Regions from separate parts of the Terribacillus jepli genome, predicted to be linked through region 1. Evidence: riboswitches for the same ligand, from Rfam matches in the RefSeq annotation. Region 1 holds a riboswitch; each other region holds the start of a gene.
The links. Region 1 has a riboswitch for S-adenosylmethionine ahead of AB1K91_RS02830 (methionine ABC transporter ATP-binding protein). Riboswitches for the same ligand answer to the same signal wherever they lie in the genome.
Positions count from the first base shown of each region.

Region 2: linked by a shared signal. The riboswitch ahead of AB1K91_RS08345 (LLM class flavin-dependent oxidoreductase) and the one ahead of AB1K91_RS02830 (methionine ABC transporter ATP-binding protein) in region 1 are both predicted to bind S-adenosylmethionine.
Region 3: linked by a shared signal. The riboswitch ahead of AB1K91_RS02265 (methionine ABC transporter ATP-binding protein) and the one ahead of AB1K91_RS02830 (methionine ABC transporter ATP-binding protein) in region 1 are both predicted to bind S-adenosylmethionine.

Region 1 is NZ_JBFEGH010000002.1:89,479-94,782, forward strand. Features, by position in the region: gene sufC (Fe-S cluster assembly ATPase SufC) at 1-479, opposite strand, end outside; gene AB1K91_RS02820 (MetQ/NlpA family ABC transporter substrate-binding protein) at 710-1,537, opposite strand; gene AB1K91_RS02825 (methionine ABC transporter permease) at 1,553-2,221, opposite strand; gene AB1K91_RS02830 (methionine ABC transporter ATP-binding protein) at 2,214-3,236, opposite strand; SAM riboswitch class I at 3,333-3,434, opposite strand; gene AB1K91_RS02835 (hypothetical protein) at 3,495-3,824, opposite strand; gene AB1K91_RS02840 (thioredoxin family protein) at 3,908-4,147, opposite strand; gene AB1K91_RS02845 (toprim domain-containing protein) at 4,226-4,576, opposite strand; gene gcvH (glycine cleavage system protein GcvH) at 4,709-5,098, opposite strand; gene AB1K91_RS02855 (arsenate reductase family protein) at 5,182-5,304, opposite strand, start outside.
Region 2 is NZ_JBFEGH010000006.1:18,389-23,692, reverse strand. Features, by position in the region: gene AB1K91_RS08360 (MetQ/NlpA family ABC transporter substrate-binding protein) at 1-465, opposite strand, end outside; gene AB1K91_RS08355 (methionine ABC transporter permease) at 486-1,145, opposite strand; gene AB1K91_RS08350 (methionine ABC transporter ATP-binding protein) at 1,117-2,148, opposite strand; gene AB1K91_RS08345 (LLM class flavin-dependent oxidoreductase) at 2,145-3,548, opposite strand; SAM riboswitch class I at 3,640-3,742, opposite strand; SAM riboswitch class I at 3,870-3,975, shown strand; gene AB1K91_RS08340 (acyl-CoA dehydrogenase family protein) at 4,049-5,197, shown strand.
Region 3 is NZ_JBFEGH010000001.1:453,486-458,789, reverse strand. Features, by position in the region: gene AB1K91_RS02270 (methionine ABC transporter permease) at 1-450, opposite strand, end outside; gene AB1K91_RS02265 (methionine ABC transporter ATP-binding protein) at 441-1,466, opposite strand; SAM riboswitch class I at 1,546-1,654, opposite strand; gene AB1K91_RS02260 (LutC/YkgG family protein) at 1,992-2,699, opposite strand; gene AB1K91_RS02255 (LutB/LldF family L-lactate oxidation iron-sulfur protein) at 2,696-4,126, opposite strand; gene AB1K91_RS02250 ((Fe-S)-binding protein) at 4,139-4,855, opposite strand; gene AB1K91_RS02245 (FadR/GntR family transcriptional regulator) at 4,980-5,304, opposite strand, start outside.

The sequences.
Region 1 (5,304 bases):
TGAAGGATTTCATTACGTTTTTTCTCACCGCCGGAGAAACCTTCGTTTAAGTAGCGCTGAGCCATGTTCTTATCCATTTCAAGGAAGTCCATCGCTTCGTCCATTTCCTTGATGAATTTCATCAATGGAATCTCATCGCCTTCTTCGCGGCGGGCGTTGATAGAGGAGCGAAGGAAGTCGGCATTTGTTACACCGCTGATTTCACTTGGATACTGCATTGCAAGGAATAGACCGGCACGAGCACGCTCGTCCACTTCCATTTCCAACACATCTTCCCCGTCCAAAGTGATGCTTCCGCCTGTCACTTCGTATTTTGGATGGCCCATGATTGCGGATGCCAATGTGGATTTACCAGTACCGTTTGGTCCCATTACCGCATGGAATTCCCCGCTTTTTATCGTAAGGTTTACACCTTTAAGAATTTCCTTATCTTCAATCGAAACATGTAGGTCTTTGATCTCTAGAACTGAACCTGCCATTTATTAACCCTCCGATAGCTGCTATTTTATAAATTTCGATAATGTTATTTAAACACATTATCAATTTATTCTCATTATAATCTTAAAGCATTGTTCGACCATTATCAACTTTTTTACTAGATAAAAACACAGTTTTAACATGGTCTTGTCCTATTGTATCACACTTCCATTTCAAGCCAAAAATAATGCCTTTGCTGAGAATACCAGCAAAGGCATGAGAATGGTCTTTCTTATTCATCGACAGGGAGAATGGAACCATCGTACTTCTCTTCGATGAATTGTTTGATCTCATCAGAATGAAGCACGTCCATCAATTTCTGCAATGCTTCGTTATCTTTATCCTCGGCACGAGCAGCAACGATGTTTGCATATGGAGAGTCTGTGCCTTCAAGAATCAATGCATCCTCGGAAGGTTTAAGATTTGCCTGCAAAGCATAGTTCGTGTTGATGACGACCAATGCGTCTTCTTCGGATTCGTACGTATCCGGCAAGAAGGCAGGATCAACTTCCATGCTGAACTTCAAGTTCTTTGGATTTTCTGCGATATCATCGAAAGTTGCATCAACAGGCTCGACGCCATCTTTGATCTTGATAAGACCTTCTTCTTGGAAGATGGATAGCACACGTCCTTGCTCGGCTACGTTACGACCCATGAGTACTTCTGTGCCATCTTTGATATCATCGATTTTCTTGATGTTTTTAGAGTAAACGCCCATTGGTTCCAAGTGAACACCGCCAAGGCTGATCAAATCATATCCAGTATCTGCATTGGAAGTCTCCAAGTAAGGGATATGCTGGAAGTAGTTAGCGTCCAGGTCGCCATTGGCCAAATCGTCGTTGGGAAGGACATAATCCTGATACTCTTCAATTTCAAGATCGACTCCTTCTTTTTCCAAAAGCGGTTTTGCTTCTTCAAGAATTTCTGCGTGTGGTGTGCTGGAAGCGCCCACTTTGATTGTTGTTGTTTCTTCATCGCCTGAGCCGCTATCGGAAGAACCGCAAGCTGCCAGGAATACCATGAAAACAGCCGATAAAATGACTAATAATGCCTTTTTCAATTGAATCCCTCTCCTTTATCGTTTATCTAATTTATTTGAAATCAAGTCTCCAATAAATTGGAAGACGAATACCACGATGACAATCAATAGCGTACAGATGAATACGACATCGAACTGCCGGCGCTGGAAACCGTAGAAGTAAGCGAAATCGCCTAATCCGCCTGCGCCGATCACACCAGCTACTGCTGTAGATCCGATAAGGGCGATCGCTGTTACCGTAATACCTGAGACAAGCGCCGGCATGGATTCTTTCAGCAATACCTTGAACATGATCGTACTGTTTTTCGCACCCATTGCCTTGGCAGCTTCAATTACCCCGTTGTCCACTTCTTTCAGCGCAATCTCCACAAGCCGCGCATAGAAAGGTGCAGACCCGATGATAAGTGCAGGCAATGCTGCCTCCGGTCCGCGGATCGTGCCGACGATAAAATCGGTGAATGGGAACAGCAGCAAAATCAGGATGATGAATGGAATGGCACGGAATACGTTGACTACCGCCGCCACGATCCAATAGACGATTTTGTTTTCCCACAGCTTCCCTTTACTAGTCAGATAAAGTAAAAGTCCAAGGATGATGCCGATGATGAAAGTACCGATCAAAGATAGGATCGTCATATAGAATGTCTCGTAGATGGCTGTGTTCAAATCTGCTATATCTACATTCGGAAACCATTTCTCAAACAAGTTCCTGCACCTCCGCTTTCACATTTGCACTGCGGATGAAGTCCAGTGCCTTCTCCACTTCCGCTTCACTGCCCACAAGCTGCAAAAACAGACTTCCGACTGCACCGGTTTGTGTCTGCAGTACATTCCCTTGAAGGATATTGATATCCACATCGAATTGTTTCGCAGTATGGCTGACAACTGTCTGGTTGACATTTTCGCCGGAGAAGGAAAGCTTCACGATCGTTCCTGACCCTTCTTTCAGCGCGGCCGCCGATAAGGATTCATATTGCTCACTTCCATCAAGCTGCTGAACAAAGCGCTTCGTGATCGCTTGCTGCGGATTTTGGAATACATGCGCTGCGTCGCCTGCTTCCACGACCTTGCCTGTATCCATTACGGCAACACGGTGGCAGATTTTGCGGATTACGTTCATTTCGTGCGTAATCATTACGATGGTCAAACCAAGCCGTTTGTTGATGTCTACCAGCAAATCAAGGATGCTATCTGTCGTTTCCGGGTCCAATGCTGATGTCGCTTCATCACATAGCAGCACTTTTGGATCGTTAGCGAGCGCTCTTGCAATGCCGACCCGCTGCTTCTGTCCGCCGCTTAATTGTGATGGATAGGCATTTTCGCGTCCTTTCAATCCGACCAGTTCAATCAATCGATCGACTTTGGTTTTTCTTTCTTTCTTTGGCACACCTGCTATCTCCAACGGAAAGGCGATGTTCTGGTGTACCGTACGGGACCACAGCAAATTGAAGTGCTGAAAAATCATCCCTATTTCTTGTCTGGCAAGTCGGAGTTCATTTTTATGCTGTTTGACGATGTCCTTGCCATTGATGATTATTTCACCGGCAGTCGGTTCTTCGAGACGGTTCAACAAGCGTACGAAGGTACTTTTACCAGCGCCGCTATACCCGATCACACCGAAAATCTCACCAGACTCTATCGTGAGGTCAAGCTGATCGACTGCTGTAATATTCTGTTTTTTTGTGCGATATATTTTGGAGAGGTTTTTGATGGTGATCAATATCCGCTCCTCCTTCCTCGTGTTGCTCTGCAAATATAAAAAAGCGTCTTTTTGTCATGAGAACAAAAAGACGCGGTTTTATGTGCGAAAATTGTTCTCTCATCTGTACAGGTTTCCCTGCAGGAATTGGCACCATACAGGAAAACCTGTGGTTGCCGGGCTTCATCGGGCCAGTCCCTCCGCCACTCTGGATAAGAGTTTTTATATATGATTGCTAAAAAGGAGTTTAGCACTAGTACAAAGTTCTGTCAACATATATTACAGTCTGGCTCCGGCTCCCAGAAACAAGAGAGCTTCCACAAGAAGAATATGCTGGTAATCCCCTTCCACAACTTGCCTGTTACATATACTGCGAAGCTGGACCTCGCCGGCAAGGAGCTGATGAAGTGTCTGTTCATCTGTACGAATATGCAAAAATCCATAAGGCTTTGAAGCTGGTGTCGTCAGACTGCTTCTATCAATATGCAAATCGAAATGGTCATCTTCCCATTCAATGAAGACCTTCAGCCGTTTGTCGTTGCATAAAGGCAACAGATCCTCCCTAGCTTCGATCTGTTGCTTGAGCTTTTTCAATTCTTCGATGATCATGCTCCATCCCCCCTTGCTTTGTATTTGGCTCCAAGTCACCAAATTTCCTGCAAGAAAAAACAGCTTTCCATTTGGAAAGCTGTTTATTCATCCAGCGTTTTCGCCAGCATATGCTGGACGGAATGAAACGCATATATTTTTTCCTGAACTTTTCCTTGTTTGAAGATAATGAGACAAGGGACGCTTTCAATCTGATATTCCTGCATGAAATCAGGAAATAGAGAGGCGTTCAGTTTATGATAATATTCCTGGCCCGTCACAGTCTCGACTGTCAGGAGCATTTTTTCGGCAAGCTGGCATGTGCCGCAAAACGGCGTGTGCACAAATATCCTTGCCTGTTCCTGCCCGATGACTCCCTGGACCTCTTTTTCGATGACGTTGATAATTCATCCCTTCTTTCTTCAGGCGAGGAAGAATGGATGCACCATGATGCTTCTGCTAAGCAAGGCCGTGGCCAATTCAGGTGCCGGGGTCGCCGCTACCTCTCGATAGGTTCTGTCTACGTAGATATGCTGGGCATGTGGAAGCTCTCGGGCCAGCTGTTTCCTCAGCTTATGCCCAGCACTGTCCTCATCCACCATGATATATACTTGCTTGTGATCCAAGTCATAGTCATACAACAGCTGTTCCAGCCGCTCGATGCCCAATGTACCATTGGTGCAGATGATCGTCACATCCTCATCGATGATTTTCTTAATCTGCTCTTTGTCCGAGCGCCCTTCCACGATAATGACCTTTTGTTCATCACCCATACTGGCATCACCTATTCTGATCGATATTTGATTGCTTCCTTGCCCGCGCTCCGAATGAAGGCAGCTTAGCAATAAAGCTTGCCATAGTATATGAAAGGAAACCGCTGCCCTTGCCAACAAGGGCAGCAAAAATTAATCCTCTTTGATTCTTCCTTCGTAATCCTCAACCGAAAGCAGGCTTTCATAAGCTGCTTCGTCGTCTGTTTCCACCACGATCATCCATGCTTTCTCGTATGGGGATTCATTCACGAATTCGGGACTGTCATCCAAATCTTCGTTCACAGCCACTACTTTACCGCTGATCGGAGCATACAGCTCGGATACTGTCTTGACAGATTCGACACTGCCAAATGGCTCGTCCGCTTTCAATTCATCACCAACGGATGGAAGTTCCACGAACACGATATCCCCGAGTTCATCCTGAGCGAAGTCGGTAATACCGATCCGGTACTGGTTGCCTTCTTCTTTTTTGATCCATTCATGTTCTTCCGTGTAACGTAGATCTTTCGGTAAGTTGCTCATTTTAATTCCTCCACCTATTTTCTACAAGAATAGCTAACATATTTACTATAAGAAATAATAGATAAAATTACCACCGATTCAGCTTATTTCGAAGCAGTTACAGCCTCATATGTTTCTTGCTTGAAACCGACGGCAGCAGTGTCCTCACCGATCAAAAGCGGACGCTTGATCAGCATACCGTTTTCAGACAGCCACGCCTTCGGCTG
Region 2 (5,304 bases), on a different contig from region 1:
TTCTATTAGACCGTTATCTCTTAGTACAGTCAGGCCTCGGCCAAGATTAGTCGGATCATTAGCCAGTGCAACTGTGCTTCCGTCTTTTATTTCATCAAGTGTTTCGAATTCGTTTGAATAGATGCCGATAGGTGCTGTTGGAACTGTGATAACGCTAGTCAGGTCCATATTATTTTCTTCGGCGAAGGCGTCCATATATACTTTATGCTGAAATAGATTGGCATCCAGTGAACCAGTTGCTAACGATTTGTTCGGCTGAACGTAGTCATTGAACTCCTTTACTTCTACCGTATAACCTTTATCCTCTAAATACGGCTTTACGCCTTTTTCAAGCATGTCGCTATAGGGGATTGTTGCGCCTAAAACGATTTGTTTATCAGACGAGGCACTGCTTTCTCCGGAACCACATCCTGCTAAAATTGCTGTAAAAATCGCCGCAAACAATACAAGAAGAGCTTTTTTCATTTTTCCAACCCCCTGAGAGTTCATCTTTTTGATACGACTCTTGCTACTAAATCACCTAAGTATTGCACAACTTGAACGAGTACGATCAACACAATAACGGTGGTGAACATAATTGTATTATCATAGCGATAATACCCATACCGTATAGCCAGATCACCGATTCCGCCTCCGCCTATTGTGCCGGCCATGGCAGAATACCCAATAAGACTGATAGCTGTTATCGTCAGTCCAGTTATTAAGCCAGGCTTTACTTCCGGGAGAATGATACTTTTGATAATCATCCACGGAGAAGCACCAACAGCAATAGCAGCTTCAATCACACCCTTGTCTATGTCCTTGGCAGAGGACTCTACGAGTCTTGCATAAAACGGGATGGCCGCAACAGATAAAGATACAGAGGCAGCTAAAGGACCAATCGTCGTATTAAGGAGAAATTGTGTGAACGGCAGTAAGAAGACGAGCAGAATCACAAAAGGAACGGATCGAATGAGATTGATAACCAGCCCTGCCACTCTTTTTACTAGTACGTTTTCCAAAAATAATCCGCGATCTGTTACAAATAACAAAATCCCAAAGGGCAATCCGATCAAGATCGCTACTGCCAAGGCGATAGAAACCATTAAGAGCGTCTCGAGAAATGCTTGGTTCAACTCAGGCAAGATGGCGATCACGCGATCCATCACTGAACACCTCCACCTTGCTTACTTTCTCTCTGAGATAAGCAATTGCTTTATTTACTTCCGCTTCATTTCCGTTCAATTCCATTACAAAAATCCCTAATGGCTTGCTTTGGATGTACTCTACTTTACCGTGCAGAATATTGCCGCGTATCTGAAAGGCCTGCAACATATCCGATACAACTGCTTCTGCAGCGATACTGCCTTTGAATTGCAGCCTGACCAACTTTCCGTTTATTTCTCCCAATAACTCTTCCGGAAGATCAAAATTAAGTACTGTCTGGATAAAAGATACGGTCAGGGGGTTAGCTGGGTCAGAGAAGATATCATAGGTGGAACCTTGCTCGACTACTTTCCCATCCTGCATCACTGCACAGCGGCTGCAGATTTCTTTTACAACCTCCATCTCGTGCGTGATGACAACGATGGTCAGGCCAAGTTCTTTGTTTATTTTCTTTAGTAAAGATAAAATTGATTTTGTCGTACCAGGATCCAATGCCGAAGTTGCTTCGTCGCACAAAAGAATTTTTGGCTGATTCGCAAGCGCACGAGCAATACTGACCCGCTGCTTCTGACCGCCGCTAAGCTGCGCTGGATACTGATCCTTTCGATCCTCCAGCCCCACCAGGGCAAGCAGCTCTTCTACTCGCTGCTTGATCTGCTTTTTGTCTGCTCCTGCAGCTCGTAATGCAAATGCCACATTTTCAAATACCGTCTTTGATGAGACGAGATGAAAACCTTGAAAAATCATCCCGATCGACTGTCTGGCTTTCCGCAGATCCTTTGGTGACAACTCGTGCAAATCAACTCCGTCGACAAAGACTTTTCCAGACGTTGGCTTTTCCAATAAATTAATGCACCGCAGCAGTGTACTCTTGCCAGCACCGCTGTACCCAACAATTCCAAATACTTCACCAGCTTCGACGGTTAGTGTCACATCGTCAACACCAATGATTTGCTTGCCCTTGCTGCTGTACTTCTTTGTAATGTTCTCCAGTTTTATCACCTTTCATCTCCCTCTCCTATCGGTATTTTCAGTGCTCTGTAGTTACTTGCAGGATGTCCAGACGGCAGTCTGCTTGATTCATAGTCAAACAATTTCTCTCTCAATGTTCCTGGTTTATAGGATTGTTTATATAGTCCGCGTTCTTGAAGAATCGGAATAACCAGATCAATAAAGGACTCCAGATCCCCTGGTGTAACAAGATGATTCAAATTAAACCCGTCCACTCCTGACTCTTCGAATTGAAGCTGAATTGCATCTGCCACCTCTACCGGATTCCCTACTATCAAACTCTCATCAGGTGTATCAAATCGCTTTAATGCTTCTCCTACTGTCAGTTGCCTGGATGCATCTTTCGTCAACGAGGCTGCCTTATAGTGACCTCCTTCTGTTGATTTGCCGTATGTAAACGGCTCGTCAGGATCTAGTTCTTCGTATTCAGCAATATCATAGCCGCTTGCACCAAATTGCGCCTTGGCTGCATCAGAGCTCCAATGACTCGTGTATTCCTGGTACTTGTGCTGCGCTTCTTCTGTTGTTTTCGCTACAATAACGCTTAGGAAGGAGAAGATTTTCAGATGATCTGGATTCCGTCCATGCTTAGCAGCCCTCTCCCTTATATCATCTGCATAATAACGGATGCGATCTGGGGTAGGACCTCCCACGAATACACATTCCGCATGCTTGGAAGCAAATTCCCGTCCGCGCTCAGATGTACCTGCTTGATAGATTACCGGAGTCCGTTGCGGAGAAGGCTCACTCAAATGCGGTCCCTCGACTTGGAAATAATGACCCTCATGATGTATTTCATGTACCTTTTCAGGGTCTATTAATACTTGGTTTTCCTGATCTTCCACAACTGCATCTTCCTCCCAGCTCCTTTCCCATAGCTTATAAGAAACGTCTAAGAATTCATCGGCAATCCCATACCGCTCATCGTGCTTGATCATGTCGGTCAAACCAAAATTGCGGGCAGCGTTTGGAAGATACGAGGTCACGACATTCCAAGCAACTCTCCCCTTTGTCAGATGATCCAATGTGGAAAAACGCCGAGCATTCCCAAATGGCGGTTCATATGTAGTGCTTACCGTGACCGCGAAACCTAAATTCTCTGTGACACTGGCCATCGCTGAAACCAATAAAGCAGGGTCGTTCAACGGAACCTGCAGGCCGTCCCGTATAGAAGGAGCTTTACTATTACGATAGACATCGTATACACCCAGAACATCTGCAAAGAAAATCGCATCGAACTTGCCGCGCTCCAATAGCTTCGCCAGATCAATCCAATAATCCAAATCCTTATATTGCCGATGCCGCTTACTCTCTGGGTGCTTCCATAACCCATGCGAATTGTGCATCGCACTATTCATATCAAATGCATTCAGAATGATTTGTTTTCCCACTTTTTATCCCTCCATTTTTACAAATAAAAGACCCCTTCTCGGATAAGAAGAGGTCTGGCTGAGCCGACGCAGGCGTACAACGTCCACTCTCTTCTCATCTTTCAAGCTAGTAGCTTGCTGGAATTGGCACAGTACTGCAGCAGTCTGTTGCCGAGGCTTCAAAGGGCCAGTCCCTCCACCTCTCTGGATAAGAAATGCTTATTGAATTAAAGCTCAATATACAGGACAGTCCTCTACCTGTCAATCGAGTTTTTGAAACTAATTTGATAATTGACAACATTCTGTTTAATGATTTATATTTATGCCGACAACCTAATGAATCACTTATCTAGAGTCAGGGTAGGAACTGGTCCTGCGACCCTGCAGCAACCGCTTTAACAAAGCAAGGTGCTAATTCCAGCAGACAGATATGTCTGAGAGATGAGAGAGAATATGTACATAAACGTATCCTCTTTCTCTTAGAAAGAGGTTTTTTATTTTATTGGATGAGGAGAATGAAGATGCGAGAGACTGCCGAAAAAACTGAATTGTTCGATCAAGTGAAACAGCAAGCAATAAAATTAGCTGCAATGTTTAAAGAACGTGCCGCCCATACTGATTCAACCGGTGAATTTCCGTACGAAAACTTCCAAGCTTTAAAAGAAAGCAACTTTTTGTCATTGACTGTCCCTCCAGAATATGGCGGCAAAGGATTGAATCTCTCAGAGTACTTACAGATCCAAGAAATACTTGCCCAAGGAGATGCTGCAACAGCCCTGTCATTCGGCTGGCAGCTTGGTGTCATTTTGGAAAATGCCGAAAACCGGAAGTGGGATGAACATAGCTTTCAAGATCTAAGCTATAAAATCGTGCACGATAAGATTCTGCTGAATTTAGCACAGACGGAAAACGCTACCGGCAGCCCTTCAAGAGGAGCGGCTCCTACCACTATCGCAAGTTCGGAAGGAACAAAATGGAAAATCAATGGACGCAAATCCTTTGCTTCGATAGCTGCAGCATTGGACTATAGCATTGTCACGGCGACGATTCACCCTTCCGGCAACAAAGGCTTCTTTTTGATTGATCATTCCTTGGAAGGTGTCGCTGTGGAGGAAACTTGGGACAGTATCGCGATGAGAGGCACAAGGAGTGACGACATCATATTGGATGATGTACTCGTGGATCAAGAGGCGCTGCTTGTGGAAGAAAACAAAGGTACAGTAACTCCAAGAGGCTGGTACTTGCAAATCGCAGCTGTTTATCTCGGTATTGCTGCAGCTGCAAGAGATTATACAATTCAGTTTGCATCCGAATTACGACCTGCTTCCTTGCCTGGTCCAATCAAGGAAGTCCCGGAGGTCAGAAGGAAAATCGGTGAAATAGAACTAGCTCTCTTCAATGCCAGGGAAGTTCTTTATGCGACCGCCAGGAAGTGGATCGATTACCCAGAAAAAAGATCCGCAATGAGTCCAGATCTGGCAGCCGCAAAACACATAGTCACGAATAATGCGAATCATGTTGTTGATCTTTGCATGCGAATCGCTGGCGCCAGAAGTTTATCTGCTAATAATCCTTTACAGCGACACTTCCGGGATGTACGGGCAGGTTTGCATAATCCTCCGACGGATGATGCAGTTGTTTATACGCTGGCTGATCATGCATTGAAATAATAACAATTTTTTTGTCCTTGCATCCAACAATCGGCATAGGAGCAAAGCGTCCTTTATTCCCTTTACGACACTCCCTAAAACAAGGAAGAAGCCGCCTTATGAGTATA
Region 3 (5,304 bases), on a different contig from region 1:
TACAAGCGGCCCTAATGCTTCTGGAATCAAGATGGTATAAATAATTTGAATCGGACTGGCACCCATCGCTTTCGCAGCCTCGATGACACCGGGATCGATACTGATGAAATTATTTTCGACAACACGTGCAATGCTGAAAGCTGCCGCAATGCTCATTGGGAAAATTGCAGCCCATGTACCGATCGTCGTACCTACCACCTCTCTAGTCAGCGGACTGATCGCCACTAAAAAGATGATGAATGGAATCGGCCGAATGATATTGATCAAGAAATTAATGATTTGAAACAAAAAGGCATTTTCCATAATATTCCCTTTACGTGTAACAAAAAGTAAAAGTCCGATAATGATGCCGAATATAGATCCTATCACCAAGGTGACAGCCACCATCAGGATCGTCTGGCCAGTCGCTTCGACAATACGCGGCCAGAATGTCTGCCAATCTACGCCCATGCCACTTCCACCTCCTCGATTTGAACAATGTCATTCAATTCCTTCACCGCCCTGGCTGTTTTTTCTTCCACACCTTCAAAGCTCACAAGCAAATTACCGTAGAATTTTGCTTGAATCTCCTGAACGGAACCATATACGATATTCACGTCTATATCATGTTTCCGCGTTATCCGGGATAAGACAGGATCGCTCGCCACCTCTCCTTTGAAAATGATGCGGTACAGCTTTTCCCCTCCTTTATGACGCCACTCCTCCAATAAGGATGGGGACGGCAGATCCTGCTGGATGGAACGGATGAAACGCCTTGTCGTCGGATGAACGGGACTTGTGAAGGTATCAAATACACCGCCTGTTTCAATGACTTCTCCATCCTCCATGACAGCAACCTTGTCACAGATTGCCTGGATCACATGCATTTCGTGGGTTATCAGCAGAATCGTAATACCCAATTCCTTGTTCACTTTTTTTAGCAGCCGAAGAATATCCCCAGTCGTATCGGGATCGAGTGCCGAGGTTGCTTCATCACAGATCAGAATATCTGGTGAAGTAGCCAATGCCCTGGCGATACCCACTCGCTGCTTCTGACCTCCCGACAACTGCTCCGGATAATTCTTCGCTTTATCCGAAAGACCGACGAACCGCAACAGTTCATCCACCCTTTCTTTTATTTTTTGTCGCGGCATTTTTGCCAGTTTCAAAGGATAAGCTATATTTCCAGCGACAGTGCGCGAGGTTAGCAGATTGAAATTTTGAAAAATCATCCCGATTCCCCTGCGCACCTTCCGCACTTCTCTCGGAGAAAGTTTGGCTAAGTCGACTCCCTGTACCTCAACACCTCCAGCAGTAGGATTTTCCAGCACATTGACCAATCTCAGCAATGTACTCTTACCGGCTCCGCTAAAGCCGATGATACCGAAGATCTCCCCCTGCTCTATCGTCAGGTTCACATTTCGAACAGCATGTACTTCCCGTTTGCCAATTGTGAAGGTCTTTGATACATTCCTGAACGTAATCATTACTATTCCTCCCTTGCTACACAAAAAGCCCTCTTTTTCCTTATCCAGAAAAAGAGGGCTTCCATATGAAACTTCCTCATTCTCATCTTCCAAACACAGCTGTGTTTGCAGGAATTGGCACGGTATTTGTAATAAACCCGTTGCCGAGACGTCATAGGGCCTGATCCCTCGATCTCTCTGGATAAGAATAAATCAAGTATGTAGTTGTTAGATTTGATTACCATGTTATGGGTTTTCCAATTGAATGTCAATCTATTTTTTAAAATAATCATTCTCTTCCGAAATGGCTTCTAAACGAAACAAAAAGGTCAAATACGCACGAATGTTGCACTTATTTGTACTTTTCAACTGCAGCCTTCTCTCCTGGTGGTTTAAAACAACAACCAGGATATACGCGTAATCATGGCGTTTTTCCTATACACTGAAATACTCCGCCAAGCTCTTTCTTGCTGGAACGCTGCAGCTCGAATCAAGTACCACCCCATTAGTTAAAAACGGCATAATCAGCCGTTTTCACAACGTCACCTATTTATCATCTATCACGATATAAGCTGCTTTCACAGGACCATGGACCCCTACAACCAAGTTCATTTCAATATCAGCCGAGTTGCTTGGACCGGTGATGAAGTTGATACAGGAAGCGATGGATTCCCCTTTTTGTACTTGTTTGGATATTTGCTGCGCTGCCTGGGTCATGCGAGGGACAATGGTGCTTTTCGGTATAAGTGCGATATATTTATTTGGCAGCAAACTCACCGTGCGGCCTTTGCCTTCCCCTGAAAAGAGTACAACCGTCCCTGACTCCGCAAGCGTGATGTCGCTGAATGTAATCCCGATATTGGCTTTTTCCACAATACTGATATTGTCATAGCCGATGGAAGGGTTCCATTCATGTACATCGATCCCTTGTTTCGGCCACGATTGAAGCTTTTCTCGCAAACCGAATGCCTCGTAGCGAGGATCCTGCCAAATGGCCAGTGGGCCGCCGCCATAGACAGCCACGGTTTCTGCCAATACATTCGGCAAAGCAGCCGCATCAGTCTCAATCAGCTCGGTGTGGATAAGCCGGCATTGATCGCGGAGTATATCCACTAGTTCATCCTGGGTTTTATCAGTCAGTGTTTTATCTTGCGGACGATAATTCCAATTCCGTTCCGGCCGCTCTGTCAGCACCTTTGTGCGGCTTAGACGACTGGCGACATTTGCAAGGAATGCTTCCCTATTCTGTATCAAGCTTTGCCACTCTCCTTTTGATGCTGCTTGAACCAATCGCGGAAACGCTCTTTGTTCGGAGCCGGAAAATCTCGGATTTCGGTCCAAGCCTTCAACGGACCTGGTCCTTTTGAAATGGTCTCATCCTTTGTAAAAGGCTTCATGACCGAGCTTGCCATCTTTGATCCAGCTGCATAAAGCGGGTTGGATGAAGCTCCTATCCCGAATGCTTTCATCGCCATCTTCTCCGAAATAGGTGCCCGTCCTTCCTTTTCCACAATCACTTGTCGATGACGATGAAGCAGCTGATGCAATGGGATTTTTACCGGACAAGCATCCGTACAAGCCGCACACAGTGTCGAAGCATACGGCAGCTCTTTAAAATCATCATATCCACCCAACAGCGGAGTCAGCACGGCTCCGATCGGGCCAGGATAAATCGAATTATAGGAATGTCCGCCGATGTGGCGGTAAACCGGGCAAACGTTGATACAAGCTGCACAACGGATACATTGGAGGACAGATTGGAATTCGGTTCCAAGAATCCCGGAACGCCCATTATCAACGATGACTAAATGGAACTCGGATGGTCCATCCACTTCCCCTGCAGTCCGCGGACCTGTCAAAGCGGTAATGTAGCTCGTCAGCTTTTGCCCGACAGCACTCCTTGTCAACAGTCCTACAAGCACCTCAAATTCTTCAAATGTCGGTACGATCCGCTCCATCCCCATGACACAGATTTGTGTATCCGGTAAATCGGATACCATACCAGCGTTTCCTTCATTCGTCACCAAACCGACGGAACCTGATTCGGCAATGGCAAAATTGCATCCTGTAATGCCGATGTCGGCCTGCAGGAATTCCTGACGGAGCTTTTCCCTTGCATGCAGAGCCAGTTCCTCTGGCTTGGAAGTCAGTTTGTATTCCAGCTTCTCGGTAAAGACATCTTTGATTTGCTCTTTATTTTTATGGAGTGCCGGTGTAACGATATGCGAAGGCGGATCATGATCATCCAGCTGCAGGATATATTCGCCAAGGTCTGTCTCGATGACATCACAGCCTTCCTGCTCCAATACAGCATTCAAGCCGATTTCTTCTGTAACCATCGACTTGGCCTTCAAAATCTTCTTGGCCCGTTTCTCTTTCACGATATCTTTCACATAGTCATTCGCTTCTTCTGCAGTGGCGGCAAAAAATACATGACCGCCTCGTTTTTGCAGATTCTCGGAAAGCTCCTGCAAATAGTAGTCCAAATGATCAAGTGTGTGCTGACGTATCTCTTCCCCGTGAGATCGCCATTCTTCCCAGTTCCCGAGTTCTTCCGCTGCATCCAGTCTTCTCGTCCGAAGACGCTCCTGAGCCCCGGCAACTGCCCCGCGCATGAATGTGTCTTCCATTTGCTTATTCACATTATCCTTGAACTTCTCATTCCCTATCTTCATCGCCATGGTTGTTCCCCCTTACCGACTGTTTAGCACTTCAGCGATATGCATCACTTTGACTGGTTTGCCGCGCCGCTGCATTCTGCCTCCGATGTTCATCAGACAGCCGCCATCCGCCCCAATCAGATAGCTGGCTTTCGTTTCGGTTACTGAATCCACTTTCTCATCAACCATCTGCTCAGAGATATTACCCATCTTCACAGAAAACGTCCCGCCGAATCCGCAGCAATTCTGCGCATTCGGAAGCGGTTGCATTTCCAATCCCTCTACATGCGAAAGCAGCTTCATCGGTGCATCCTTCACTCCAAGCAGCCGTGTCATATGGCAGGATGGGTGATAAGTGGCTATCCCCTCAAGCTTCGCCCCGACATCCTCTATTTTCAAAACATCCACAATAAACTCTGTCAGTTCATATGTCTTTTCGGCCAGTCGCTCTGCACGCGGACGCCATTCGGGATCATCCTGGAAAACATGCTGATAATCCTTGAACATTGTGGCACAGGATCCTGACGGAGTGACAATCACCTCGGCATCCTCGAATGTCGCAATCATCTTCTTCATCGCTTTTTTGGCATCTTCAACATATCCGGAATTGTATGCCGGCTGCCCGCAGCACACCTGCTGTGCCGGAAATACAATCTCACATCCGAGTCTTTCCAGCACTTCGACCGTGGCTATCCCCACATCGGACTGGAACATATCCACAATACATGTTGCAAATAGTGTAACCTTCATGCTGCCACCTCACAGATAAGGTCATCAGATGACCTGAATAATATCTTACTCCATCATACTACAACCGCTTACATTTTCCAACTCCTGCATATGAAGAAAAAGCCACCTCAGTCGGCGGCTTATCCTAATGCAAATAGTCACGGATTACTCCTTCTACATATTCCAAATGTGTCACCATTGCCAGCCTTGCTTGTTCTGGCTGCTGCAAACGGATAGCATGCAGTATCGCTTCATGCTGCTTGTTCAATTCCTCAGGAGCTGCTTCTTCACCAAATAAGCAAATCTGTCTTGTTTCGCGCATGGATTCCGCTGTCAAATCCGATACATGATGCATGAGACGCAGAAGCAGCTTATTATTCGCTGCGCGGGCGATGATCATGTGGAAAGCGAGATCAGCTTCCTCCCCCTTTTCCGGATCCCCTGTATATGCCTTCATCTCCTGGAGCGCA